3 regions of the Clostridium neuense genome follow, and region 3 is predicted to be linked to each of the others. Evidence: riboswitches for the same ligand, from Rfam matches in the RefSeq annotation. Region 3 holds a riboswitch; each other region holds the start of a gene.
The links. A riboswitch is a leader RNA that binds a small molecule or an ion and turns the genes downstream of it on or off. The one in region 3 is predicted to bind thiamine pyrophosphate.

Region 1: linked by a shared signal. The riboswitch ahead of thiS (sulfur carrier protein ThiS) and the one ahead of thiW (energy coupling factor transporter S component ThiW) in region 3 are both predicted to bind thiamine pyrophosphate.
Region 2: linked by a shared signal. The riboswitch ahead of thiT (energy-coupled thiamine transporter ThiT) and the one ahead of thiW (energy coupling factor transporter S component ThiW) in region 3 are both predicted to bind thiamine pyrophosphate.

Annotation. Positions count from the first base shown of each region.
Region 1 is NZ_JBJIAA010000006.1:237,336-242,218, forward strand. Features, by position in the region: gene ACJDT4_RS09085 (thiamine phosphate synthase) at 1-307, opposite strand, end outside; gene thiH (2-iminoacetate synthase ThiH) at 304-1,410, opposite strand; gene ACJDT4_RS09095 (thiazole synthase) at 1,422-2,192, opposite strand; gene thiF (sulfur carrier protein ThiS adenylyltransferase ThiF) at 2,206-3,006, opposite strand; gene thiS (sulfur carrier protein ThiS) at 3,008-3,202, opposite strand; TPP riboswitch at 3,334-3,440, opposite strand; gene ACJDT4_RS09110 (PEP/pyruvate-binding domain-containing protein) at 3,801-4,883, shown strand, end outside.
Region 2 is NZ_JBJIAA010000018.1:16,900-21,782, reverse strand. Features, by position in the region: gene ACJDT4_RS19020 (glycoside hydrolase family 1 protein) at 1-1,132, shown strand, start outside; TPP riboswitch at 1,193-1,295, shown strand; gene thiT (energy-coupled thiamine transporter ThiT) at 1,352-1,981, shown strand; gene ACJDT4_RS19010 (GH1 family beta-glucosidase) at 2,316-3,722, shown strand; gene ACJDT4_RS19005 (GntR family transcriptional regulator) at 3,716-4,420, shown strand; gene ACJDT4_RS19000 (endoglucanase) at 4,508-4,663, opposite strand.
Region 3 is NZ_JBJIAA010000001.1:255,320-260,202, reverse strand. Features, by position in the region: gene ACJDT4_RS01175 (MMPL family transporter) at 1-1,838, shown strand, start outside; TPP riboswitch at 2,013-2,149, shown strand; gene thiW (energy coupling factor transporter S component ThiW) at 2,442-2,945, shown strand; gene thiM (hydroxyethylthiazole kinase) at 3,048-3,866, shown strand; gene ACJDT4_RS01160 (HAD family hydrolase) at 3,853-4,497, shown strand; gene ACJDT4_RS01155 (YdcF family protein) at 4,685-4,883, shown strand, end outside.

The DNA.
Region 1 (4,883 bases), on a different contig from region 3:
CCAAGCTGTGAACCGATACTCCCGTTTTTATATTAATTTTTTCTTGTCTCATGAAACTCTCAAAGCCTGTATGATATGCATAAGCATCAATTTCTTCAGCTACCCTTAAACTTCCATTGACAATCAACCTAGCATTATATCTTTCCGTAATAACTTTTACTTTGTGAGCTAATTTATAAAGTTCATGATATTTAAGATCTTTTTCTCTTAAAATTATATTTTTAGCACCATATTGAAGTGCTTTTTCAAGTCTATCACATAAGCTTCCCTTTGCTACTAATTTTCTATTTGTAACAACATATATCATAGTGTACTTTGAAAATCCTTAAATACTGGGTTATATCCCAAACCCTTTATTGCATCATAAACTTCCTTAACACTTCTTTTATCATTTGTATCAAACTGACCTTCCCCTTTATCCTTACATGAATGTCCTCCAACTTCCGTAGATACACCTGCTGACATCTTTGTTACTCCTATAGGAATAAGACTATCTCTAAATTTAGCCGGTTCCCTTGTAGTTATATTTGTACCTGCTCTTGGTAAAAACAGCTTGTATGCTAAAATCACTTGTACAATATTTTTATCATTAACCTCATATATGTCACTAAAGCTTCCTGCATGTGGCCTTATTCTAGGTGCAGACATTGATATCTCAACACCTGGAAATTTATTTTGAATATAAGCAGCATGAAGTCCTGTAAAAAATGCCTCACTTCTCCATTTATATAATCCAAGAAGCGCTCCTGTTCCTATTGAATGAATCCCTGCCCTACATACTCTTTCCGGTGCATCAAGTCTAAATTTAAAATTCTTTTTAGGTCCACTCAAATGAACCTTATCGTATTTTTCTTCATTATAAGTTTCTTGATAAATTGTAAGACTATCTGCTCCTGCAGCAACAAGTTCCTTATATTCGTCAACTTCTAACGGGTATATTTCTATACATATAGAACTGAAATATTTCTTTAATATTTTTATAGCATCTCTTATATACGTTACTGGTGTATGAAACTTTGATTCTCCAGTTAAAACTATTATATTTCTCATGCCAGACTCATATATAGCTTTAGCTTCCTTTTCTATTTCTTCAAAAGTAAGCTGCTTTCTTGATATTTTATTTGTTACATTATAACCACAGTACGCACAGCCATTTACACAGTAATTTGCAATATACATTGGTGTATATAGTACTACTGTTTTTCCAAAATTCCTCAAGGATAATTTCCTCACCTTTTGAGCTAGAGGTTCTAGGTAACTTTCTGCTGCTGGAGATAAAAGTCTTAAAAAATCAATTTCGTCTACATTATCCTTGCACAGAATTTTTTCTATATCACTTTCCCTTGTCTTAGAAAAAAAATCTTCAAAATCAAATTCTTTATACTCCTGTAATTTTTCATAAAAACTCATTTTTACACTTCCTATCTTAAAAATCCAGTAAGTGGTGATGAAGCCTCAGCATATTCTCTTTCAGCACCAAGTTTCGCTGTATATGCTTTTCTTCCTGCTTCAACTGCAAGTGAAAATGCCTCTGCCATTAAAACAGGATTATCAGCTGTTGCTATAGCTGTATTTACAAGAACAGCATCAGCACCCATTTCCATAGCAAGTGCTGCATCTGATGGTTTACCTATTCCTGCATCAACAATTACAGGCACCTCATTTATTTCTTCTATTAAAATCTTTATCATTTCCTTAGTTCTAAGCCCTCTATTTGTTCCGATAGGCGCTCCAAGTGGCATTACCGCAGCTGCACCTGCACTAACGAGTCTTCTAGCATCCATTAAGTCCGGATTTATATATGGAAGTACAATAAAGCCTTCCTCTGCAAGTACTTCTGTTGCTTTTATAGTTTCATAATTATCTGGAAGTAAATATTTATTATCTGAGATAACTTCTATCTTAATCCAATTTCCACAGCCTACTGCTTTTGCAATTCTAGCAAGTCTTATTGCTTCTTCTGCGGTTCTAGCACCCGACGTATTTGGCAAAAGTATTAAATCTTTATTTACAAAATTAAGTATGTTATCATCTTCTGACGAAGTTTCATCTACCCTTCTAAGTGCAACAGTTATGACCTCCGCCTTTGATCTTTCCATTATCCTTGGAATTATTTCATTTGAGCTTAACTTACCTGTTCCAACGAAAAGTCTATTTTTAAGCTTAACTCCTCCTATGATAAGTTCCTCCATTTATAAACCCCTCCTATTTTTCATTCATTATTATTCTAAGCACTGCATTTGCCTCATGATTTGCCGCTATAGAAACTCTTGGTGACATAAGTCCGTTCCCTGGCTGTGCACCATTTTCTCTATCTCCAACTAAATAAAACCTATCATTTATTTTAGTTGTACATATTGTATTGCTGGAAAAATATCCAGCCATGCCTGAAGCTGCAACAATCTTTTTATCCTTCATTTTTGTAAGAACAGCATTTGTAAGTACTGCCTTTGAAACGGGATTATCGAAGGCTTCAATAATCATATCCACATCTTTAAAAATATCTACTACATTGCTTTCATCTATAAATGTATCTAAGGTTTCAACCTTTACAAAAGGATTGCACCAAGATATTATCTCTTTTAAGGCATCAGTTTTTTTCATACCTATGTGTTTCACAAAATACTGCTGTCTATTTAAATTACTTGGTTCAACTACATCAAAGTCAACTAATAAAAGCCTTCCAATACCTATTCTTGCGAGCGATACCGCTGCATTTGATCCAAGCCCTCCAAGCCCAGCTACACCAACAGAAACCTTCTTAATCTTTTCGTGAACCTTAGGTGTATGCCTTGCCACAAGCTGCGCTTCCATTTCTTCTTTACTTGGAAGCTCACCTTTTTTTATAAGTACAACCCTATCCCCATCCTTTAAATAAATGTTCTTTTTCATAATGAATCCATTATATACGACTACATCTGCATCTTTTTTTATTTCCTCTTTAATGCTAAAAAGTGTACTTTTGCTTGAGATTTCTTTTATTTTTCCATTGACATAAACTTTCAATTTAGCCGCCTCCAACGAATCTTATTACTTCTACTTTTGATGCTGTAAACAGCTTTTTCTGACTATACTCATTTCTATCTATTATCTCTAAATCTACTTCTACGACTACCTTATCCCTATCAACCTTAATTTCATTTAGCAATTCTGTAACAGTAATACCCTGTTTAAAATCCATTTTCTTTCCATTTACTATCATTAAGTCACCTCTTTGCTTTTGATAAATAAGATTTCTAGTAAAATCAAAAAGAGAGAAACAAAAACTGTTTCCCTCATAATCTACTATTTTTAATATCATAAATACACAAATTCTGCGCAGAACTTTATGTTAAATATGAACTAACTATTCCCTACGTTGGCATTATCCAAATCAGGTTATGAGGGTCTGGAATCACATTCCACTCTCAGCCTGTCAACAGGCTCCCCAGTTGCGATATTAAATTTTACATTTTTAATTTACCACATTAGGGAAAAAAATGCAACCAAATAGATTTGAAGTTTAAGTGTGATTCATCTTTATTACAAAATATTGTAATTTAAAACCAAATAGATTAATATTAATATATTGGTTGTTACTCGTCATAAATAAACCACTTCAACTATTGAAATTCATGTGCACCACAATTGCCATAAGATGGCATTGTGGTACAAATAACTTTCAAGTTTCAAGGTAGTTTATCTTTAAACACAGTTGATTAGATATATAATTTTAGATTACGTACTTTTCTCTAAAAATAAATTTTATATCTTTAAAAGCTATTTTTATTCGATAATTTATGGTTAAGGGAGGAAATAGTATGGTTAGTTTTGGTACAAAATCTGAAACACTTGAATATTTATCTACAGTTATTGTTAACGCTAAAATTATTCCTCAAATACGTTTAACAGTAAGTGAATGGATTAACAATAGCAAAAAAATAATTTCTTTAGTTAAAGAAAAAAATTGGATTGATCTTCCGCTAATAGTAAGGAGTAGCTCCATGTCTGAAGATAATTCAATCCATTCATTAGCTGGATGCTTTCTTTCAATTTCAAATGTTATTGGTGAAAATCAAATATGCGATGCAATTACAAAGGTTATAGATTCTTACAAGGGTTTAAATTTAAAGGATCAAGTTTTTATTCAGCCTATGCTAAAAAAAGTAAGAATGAGCGGTGTTGCTTTTAGCAAGGATCCTAATTCTTGTGGTGACTACATTGTTATAAACTATGATGATTATACCTACACTACAGATTCAGTAACCTCTGGTAAAACTAATAATTTAAAAACATTTTATTACTATAAACATTCAAAAACAGTTCCTAACATTGACAAAAATCTTCTTCGCGTTATAAATTTAATCAGTGAACTTGAAGCTTTATTTTCTACAGACTCCTTAGATATTGAATTTGCTTTTGATGATGCTTACGACTTATACCTTTTTCAAGTAAGACCACTTATTGTAAACTTAGCCAACGAAACTAACAAAAATAAAGAATTTATTTACGAATTAAGAAAGAAAATATCCCAACTAAATTTAAGGCATCCTTATTTATATGGAAATAAAACTATTTATGGTGTAATGGCTGATTGGAATCCTGCTGAAATGATAGGCATTAAACCAAAACCGCTAGCGCTATCCCTTTATAAAAAAATAATTACAGATGAGATTTGGGCCTATCAAAGAAATAACTATGGATATAAAAATGTTATAGGTTTTCCATTATTAATAGATTTTTACGGGCTGCCATATATAGACTTACGAATAAGCTTCAACTCATTTTTACCAGCTAATCTATCAAAAAATCTGTGTGAAAAATTGGTTGATTATTATATAGATGCTCTTATAAAGCATCCTAACTATCATGATAAAATTGAATTTAAAATAGTATTCTCGTGT
Region 2 (4,883 bases), on a different contig from region 3:
AAAGGGTGATGAACTTGTGCCCAATGAAGAAGGCTTAAAGTTCTATGATAATGTAATTGATGAGTTACTGGATAAAGGTATTGAACCATTAATAACTATTTCTCATTACGAAAATCCACTGCACCTTTCTCTTGAATATGGTGGCTGGAAAAATAGAAAACTTATAGATTTTTACTTGAGGTTTGCAGAGGTTCTTTTTAAAAGATATAAAGGGAAAGTAAAATACTGGCTTACTTTTAATGAAATTAATATGCTAACAGAGCCATTTGGTGCGGTTTTTTGTGCTGGTATGCTGGAGGAAAAGGATAATACTGAATTAAATAGATATCAGGCAATGCATCATCAGCTAGTTGCCAGTGCACTTGCCGTAAAAATGGCTCATGAAATTGATGCAAATAATAAGGTGGGGTGCATGCTGGCGTATCATAATATGTATCCATATACCTGTCACCCAGAGGATATTTTATTTGCACAGAAGTATGCTCAGCTCCACAACTTCATAGCAGGAGATGTGCATGTTAGAGGAAAATATCCGGGCTTTGCAAAAAGATATTATGAGGAAAACAACATTAAATTAGCAGTCGGCAGAGAAGATTATGAAATTTTGCAGCAGGGTACAGTGGATTTTATAAGCATAAGCTATTATTCAAGTGCTTGCGTTAGTATTGTCAAAGCAGGAGAAAAAACTGACGGAAATGGCACAGCAAATATTAAAAATCCAAATTTAGAAGCTTCGGACTGGGGCTGGCAGATAGATGCTGTTGGCTTAAGATATGTATTAAATCAAATTTATGATCGATATGAACTCCCGATAATGATTGTGGAAAACGGGCTAGGCGCTGTAGATGTATTATCAGAAGATGGTGCAGTTCATGATGCTTATAGAATTGATTATATGAGAAAGCATATTGAACAAATGAAGGAAGCTATTTCTGATGGTGTTAAGCTTATTGGTTATACCTGCTGGGGATGTACAGATATTGTAAGTGCTTCTACAGGTGAAGTTAAGAAGAGGTATGGCCTTATATATGTTAATAAGCATGATGATGGCAGCGGAGATTTATCGAGAATGCCTAAGGACTCATTTTATTGGTATAAGAGGGTTATAGAGTCTAATGGAGCTAAGCTATAATAATAATTAATGATTTTACTTTAAAATGGAAATAAAATGGAGTATAATAGTCATGAATTAATAAAGTGCTAGGGGTGCCTTTGGGCTGAGATGTAAAGCTGTGCTTTAAACCCTTATACCTGATCTGGATAATACCAGCGTAGGGAAGCAATTATTTTGTTTATATAACAATTGTTTTCAGAAGGTCTTCCTAAGCACGAATTTTAGGAGGTTTTTTTTATGTCTTTTTCAAAAAATATTGGAGAAATATTAAAACACCCAACATCACTTGCAGCTCTTCTTGCTTTAATTATACTCGTTGTAGTGGCTATAAAGGTTAAAAAGGTAAAGCTTAATACTCACATGATAGCCCAAATAGGTATAGCTTTAGCTCTTGCAACTGTACTTAAAATATTCAAAATATATCATCTTCCACAGGGGGGAAGCGTAACTATAGGAAGTATGATACCAATTCTTTTAATGGCAATCTTCTATGGACCAGAAGTTGGTTTTTTAACAGGTTTTTTATATGGAATTATTACTCTTATAATGGACCCTTATATCCTTCAACCTGTACAAGTATTGTTTGACTATCCACTTCCATTTATGGCACTTGGACTTGCAGGATACTTTAGAGATAAAAAAATTGTTGCAACTGTAATTGCTGTTTTCGGACGTTTTGTATTTCACTTTATTTCCGGAGTTATATTCTTTGGAAGCTATGCGCCTAAAGGACAATCGCCAGCTCTATATTCACTTATATCAAATGGCGTATTTTTAGCAGTTGAAGGTGCAATATGCGTTGTAATTATGGCAGTGCTTCCAGTAAAACAATTGTATTCTATAGCCGTAAAAAATCACACTGCATAGCTGCAAAAATGTAAGGAAAAATTTTATTAAATTACTGTGAAAACGGAGTAACAATGCTGTAGATTTATAGAATTTTTTTTTATGTAATAAAGCATTGTTACTCCGTTTTATTTTTAATAAATTGTATTTATTATCTTCATAGAATTGTAACAATAATCTGATAATATATAAATATAGTAAAACAAATAATTAAATAAAAATAAGATTAACATAGTTGAATAGTCCCCCTGTTCAACTATTTTTTTTGTGCTTAAAAAACTTTACACAAGAAAATGGTAGGTATATAATAAATTCATACCAATGAATTTTTGATTTGATTAAAGGAGGAAAGAAGATGAAATTTCCAAAGGATTTCTTATTTGGAGCTGCCTCTGCATCCTATCAAGTAGAAGGTGCCTGGAATGAAGATGGGAAAGGCATTAGTAACTGGGATATATTCTCGAAGATACCAGGAAAGACTTTTGAAGGGACAAATGGAGATGTTGCTGTAGATCATTATCACAGGTATAAAGAAGATGTTAAATTAATGGCAGAAATGGGATTAGAATCTTATAGGTTTTCTATTTCTTGGCCAAGAATAATACCAGATGGTGATGGCAAGGTTAATGAAAAAGGAATTGAATTTTATAATAATTTAATTAATGAATGCTTAAAGTATGGAATAGTGCCTTTTGTTACACTATATCATTGGGATTTGCCGCAGACTTTAGAAGAAGCTGGAGGCTGGACTAATAAAAAAACTATAGATGCTTTTGCTAAATATGCTGAGGTATGTTTTAGGGCATTTGGAGATAGAGTTAAGCATTGGATAACCTTTAATGAAACTATAGTTTTTTGTGGTCATGGCTATTTAGCAGGGGCACATCCACCTGGCATTGTTAATGATGCTAAAAAGTATTTTCAAGCTACACACAATGTTTTTGTAGCACATGCTAAGGCTGTAAGCAAATATAAGAGTTTAAAGCAGTATGGTGAAATCGGAATAACTCATGTATTTAATCCTGCTTTTAGTGTTGATGATAAGGAAGAAAATATTTTTGCAGCAAAACATGCAAATTATTACGATACTTTTTGGTTTTATGATCCAATATTAAAGGGTGAGTATCCTGAATATGTACTTGATCAGTTGAAGGAACACGGATGGACTCCAGATTGGACCAATGAAGAGTTGGATTTACTTAAAGCTTCAGCTGATAAAAATGATTTTATTGGACTTAATTATTATCAACCTAAAAGAGTTATGAAAGTTGAGTCTACAGAAGGTTTTGAAGCCAATAGAGAAAATTCTACTGGTGCGCCAGGAAATCCTTCGTTTGATGGAGTTTATAAAACAGTGATGATGAAGGATAAAGTGTACACAAAGTGGGGATGGGAAATTTCTCCTGAGGGTTTCCTAGATGGACTTAGAATGCTTAAGGAAAGATATGGTGATGTTAAATTATATATCACTGAAAATGGCTTGGGTGATGAAGACCCAATAATAGAAGATGTTATAGCAGATGTACCAAGAATTAACTTTATAAAGGAACATTTAAAGGTTATAAAAAAGGCTATACAAGAAGGAATAAATCTCAAAGGATATTATGCTTGGTCTGTTATTGATTTATTAAGCTGGTTAAATGGATACAAAAAACAATATGGTTTTATATATGTTGACCATAAAAATAACCTAGAGAGAAAGAAAAAGTTATCTTTCTATTGGTATAAAAATATAATTGAAACAAGGGGAGAAGAATTATAAAAAAGTATAGTGCGGTAATTGAGGAACTTGAAAGAGAAATATTAAATGGAAAGTTTGATTCTAATAAAAAGCTTCCAACAGAAGAAGAACTTATGGAAAGGTTCGATGTTAGCAGAAATACTATAAGAAAAGCTGTAGAGATTTTGGTTAGCAAAGGATATATATATCAAGTTCATGGAAGTGGAATATTTTTAAGGGAATTTTCTAAAGCCGGATGCATTCCAATGTGGGATATGAGCGGGCTAACAAAGACGTTTTCTAAAGATAAGTTAACAAGCAAGCTTTTGGAATTTAGTTTGATTGAGGCAGACGAAGAATTAGCTGAAAAAATGAAATGTAAAACCCATACAAAATTATATCATGTTAGACGTGTAAGATATATGAACGAGGAACCATTTACTATAGAAGAATCGTTTTTTAATAAAGATATAATTTTATATTTGAATGAAGATATATGTAAAAATTCAATATACGAATATATAGTAAATGACCTTAAGCTAAAAATTAAGTTTGCCGATAAAGTAATAAGTTGTGAGAAATTAAATAAAGCTGAAGCCTTGCTTTTAAATTTAAATGAAGGAGATCCTTCACTTATTATAGAAAACACTGTATTTTTAAGCAATGGAATGATATTTGACTTTTCAAGAGAAAAATATAACTATACTAAGGCTAAACTTTTAAGCTTAGCTACACTTTAAAAAATATCTTTTTAGGTTGCACCTTATATAGGTGTTGGTTTTTGTATTTAAAGCAGAGTATAAAAAAGGGCGTCTAAACGGCGCCTTTTAATATGGAAATAAATATCTATCTTCATAAAAAATTTTCATTTGCTCTACTTCAGGACAGTTTTGAAATTCTTTAGGAATCTCATAAATATCTACGTTTTCAGGGAATAAAATTGATAATAATAATATTAAACCTATTAATAATAACATAGACATATTGAATCAGCCCCTTTCACTTATTAAAAATATCTTTTATAAGTAAAATTTATAATTAGCTTAGCTTTCATAATTAATTGGTACATTTATATTATACACAAATGAAGGAAGAAAGTCATTAATTTTAAAAAATAAATAAAAAAATGCAATAATGCCAATTGTTTTATTGAATCATATAAAAAGTAGTAAAAGTAAAATGGTGAAACTAAGGATAGTTTAA
Region 3 (4,883 bases):
GGCAAGCAATGCCAGCTACTGTTGTAATTGAAAATAATAAAGAACTTGATAATAATGAAGCTCTTTCTGTTATTGACAACATAACAGAAAGAATTAAGAACATCGACGGAGTAAAACAGGTATCTTCTGTAACTCAGCCAAATGGTAAAGAAATTGAAAGTTTTTATACCAATACACAAATTAAATCAGTTACAGAAGGATTATCAAAAACTAATGGTGGAGTAGATAAAATATACGATGGATTGAAAACAGCTCAAGATAAGCTAGGGTCAGCGGATTTTTCTGGGGTTAGTGATATGGTTGATGGTACTACAAAGCTTCAAACAGGCGTCAGTGCTATGTCTGATGGATTGCAACAAATTCAGAATGGTATAGGAAATGGTTCAAATAATTCTCAAAGCATAGCTTATGGTATAAATACTATACAGGCTAACTTAGCAAAGATGAATAACGGGTTAGAAGAACTAGCTGGTAATTATAATAAGATGAAAAATGGTTATTCAAAAATGGGCAGCAGCTATCAAGAAATAGCGAAGGCACTTCTTGGTGTAAAGGATGCATTGTCTAAAATACAACCTTTGATAGATACTATGGGAAAGAGCTATCCTAATATTGGAACTGATAATAATTATATGATGCTAAAAGGCACTGTTGACAAGTTATTATCATCCTTAAGTCAAATTACTCCTGAAGGAATAAAAACATTAAATGATAATTACAGTGCTCTAACTAATGGTTTTGAAAAAGCTAATGCAGGACTATCTCAAATAAGCAGTGGTTTATCTCAAATGGATGATGGCTTAAAGACTTTAGAGAGTGGACTTGATAAAGCTTCTTCTGGAATAGGCACAATAGTTACTAATATGAATAAAGTAAGCACGGGTTTAGGAGATATGAAATCGGGGCAGCAAAAACTTGTAGATGGTATTAATGGATTTAGTACCTTTGGCAATAAGCTTGGTGATGTTAACAAAGGATTAGAGCAGATTTCAGGTGGACTAGGAAAAACCAATAACTTTTTAACTCAGCTTAATTCACATAAAACCTTCTTCATTCCTAGGGAAGCTCTTACTAATAAAGATTTTAAGAAATTAACAGACAATTTTATGTCAAAGAATAAAAAAATAACTAAAATAACTGTTGTTTTGAAGAATGATCCTTATTCATCAGAGTCTTTAAAAACTATAGATAAAATAAAAAATGCTGTTTCAGATGGACTTAAAGGCTCAGTTCTTTCAAAGGCTAAATCTGGAGTATCTGGATCGAGTGCTATGACAAATGATATGAACAATGTATTAGGCAGAGATCTTAATAGAGCAACGGTGGTAGTGCTCATAGGAGTATTTCTAGTTCTAGTTATTGTTACAAGATCCTTATGGGAACCTGCTGTTATAATTGCATCACTTATAGGATCATACTATGCTGCTATTTTTATAATAAATTTTATTTTTATAAACTTAGCAGGTTATGAGGGGATTTCTTCCTTTGTTCCATTTTTCGCTTTTATAATAGTAATAGCGTTAGGAGTTGACTACAGTATATTCCTAATGATGCGTTTTAAGGAATACACTGAAATATCTCATAAGGAGGCTATAGTTTTAGCTTCAGAGCATATAGGAAGCGTTGTAATGTCAGCAGCTATAATACTTGGAGGAACCTTTGCAACGCTTGCACCTTCAGGATTAATACTTTTAATTGAACTGGCTATAGCTGTAATTACAGGACTTATTGTACTTTGCTTTATAATGCTACCAGCATTTTTACCGGCAATGATTAGTCTTCCAAGTGCTTTAGAAAAGATATTTTCAAAAAATAAGGAAAAATCCAAACAGATATAAATAGATATGAATATGTTAAGAATTAGATAACAAAATATGAGGCATAACTTACTGAATAGGCAGCTGTACAATGTCAATATTGATACTAGGAGATTACAAGGAACAATAGTTCTTTACTTTGATGTACACGCATTGCTTTTAAGGTGAATTAATGATATACTAAAGTGAAATTTAATATGTTTGCAGGGGAACTAAAGATAAACTACCTTAAAACTTGAAATTGTTTATCTATATTATAGTTGAGAAGGATAAAACCTGACCCTTAGAACCTGTCAGTTAACACTGTCGTAGGGAGCAAAGCGTGAATTAGGATGATATTATGATGCTTTAATCTGTACGATTAGAGCATTTTTTTATGCGATAAAATTAAATTTTATAAAAAACTTAATATTGGTAACACGTAACTTTTATGGTAGTATAAAAATTTTTAAGTAAATCAGCTAATTGTTTATTTTAAAATTCGTAGAAGCAGCTAGATTTTCAAAGAACAATTAGAGATTTGCTAATAAAAATTGTATAGAAAGCATAAAAAGGGGTGCACCACCGCGGGTGTATTTACTTTTTATGCTTTTTTTTATAAATAGAAATGAGGAGGATTAAAACATGAAAAAAACAATTTTAAAAAAGGAGATATTTACAGCATTATTGGCTGGAATGGGATATGTACTAAATACTTTTGTATCCTTTCCAAGGATGGCTCCATTTCAGCATTTTATTAATGTCATAGCGGCAGTTTTTTTAGGACCAGTTTGGGGATTTATTTGTGCGCTGCTTATAGGCTCTATGAGAATGATATTAAATGGAAGCACCATTTTAGCAATTATAGGTGCAGTTATAGGTGCATTTTTATCAGGGTTATTGTATAAAAAGTTCCACAAATTAATTTGGGCAGTTATTGGTGAGGTAATTGGAACTGGAATTATAAGTGCAATTGTTTCTTATCCATTTATGAGAATGTTTTATGGTCTACCAAAGACTTCTATATTTACATATGTCCCATTTTTTGTTCCAGCATCTTTAGTAGGTGCAACAATGGGATATTTATTACTAAAAGCATTAGATAAAGCCAAAATGCTTGAGCAACTAAAATTTATGCTGCACAATTAAAATTGTACTTTGTACTCTAAGTGAAATTCTGGTTTTGCAGAATAAATTTGAAATTAGCCATTTCAAACTTTCATGTTGTATATCTATAAAGGAGGAAAATAAATGTTTGAAGCAATATTTGAAAATATGTTAAAGAGTAAACCTATCGTTCATTGTATAACCAATTTTGTTACCGTAAATGATTGTGCAAATATTATACTTGCTGGCGGAGGTTCACCAACAATGGCGCATCATAAGGATGAGGTACGAGAGATAACTGAAAATAGTCAAAGCCTTGTGCTTAATATGGGAAATGTACATGATGTAACTGCTATGATTTTAGCAGGAAAAAAGAGCAATGAAGTGAAACATCCAATAGTTATAGATCCAGTGGGAATGGGGGCTTCAAAGCTAAGAAATGAAGTATTTAAAGAGCTATCCCAAAACATGAATTTTTCTGTTATAAGAGGGAATATCTCCGAAATCAAAGCAGTAGCAAATGGAGAAGGCATTACAAAAGGAGTGGATGCAAGTGAAGCAGATAAAGTTACAGAACATAATCTTAAAGAGACAGTAAAGGCAGCAAAGAGATTGAGCATGGAATTTAAAAGTGTTATTGTTATTTCTGGGGCTATAGATATTGTAGCAGACAAAGACAAAGCGTATGTAATTCGAAACGGTAATCCTATTATGGCAAAGGTAACTGGGACAGGTTGTATGTCCACAGCATTAATAGGTGCCTTTTGTGGAGGAAATCCAGATAATACTTTAGAGGCAGCAGCAGCGGCAGTAACAGCAATGGGGGTGAGTGGAGAAATAGCCTTTAAAAAAATGAAAAAATTTGAAGGCGGGACCATGATGTTTCGTATGTTTTTAATTGATACCATAAGCAATATGACCCCAGAAATTATAAATGGAGAGATGAATGTTGAAGAAATGTAGATATGCTATTTTTGATATGGATGGTACACTCATAGATTCTATGTCTGCATGGGAGAAGTTAGGTGAAGATTATCTAAATCAAAATGGAATTAAGGTTCCCAAAAACTTAAATGAAATTATAAATGCAATGTCTATGACAGAATCTGCTAATTATTTTAAAAGAGAATTTGGAATTAAGGCTTCTGTAGAAAAAATTATTTCTGATATAAATAAATTAATTGAAGATAAGTATAGATACCAAATACAACTAAAGCCATATGTAAAGGAATATCTCTCAAGTTTAAAAAGCGATGGTGTTACCATGTGCATTGCTACAGCTACACCACTTGAACTTTCAGAGGCAGCACTTAAGCGTCTTAATGTGCTGCAATACTTTTCCTGCATTGTATGCTGTGATGAGGTTGGTGTTGGAAAAACTAAACCTGATGTTTACTATCTTGCTATAAAGAAGATGGGGGCTAAAGTAGAGGATACAATAGTTTATGAAGATGCGGATTATGCAATGAAGACAGCAAAAATGGCTGGTTTTTATACAATTGGGGTATATGATGAAGCGTCAGGTAAAACAAAAGAAGAAATGAAGCTTTTTTGCGATAGGTATATAGATTCCTTTGAAGATTTGTTACTATAAGATAAATAATAATACTGGTGAAAATATCACTAACAGTGAGATTAAGAATATTGATATAGAATATCATATAAGATATAATTTAAACCAAAGATTACCTTTATATTAAATTAGTATTAAAGTATAACAAGAGATAAGGTGAAAGGGGAAAGTATGATATTTAAGTGAAGATATCATATAAGAAAGTATAATGATTTTTTGTTACATAGGAATAATATTCTTAATTTTATTTGGAATTTCTTTTATAAGAGAAAAAAGGCGTTTTAAAAACGCAGTATATCTGTTATGTGCCATTTTAAATATGGGCTTTTACAGCGTAATTCTTATGATTGGAACGCAAAATACAATGCTAAATTTACTTGTTGTGGCTTTAGCACTGTGTGTTATGC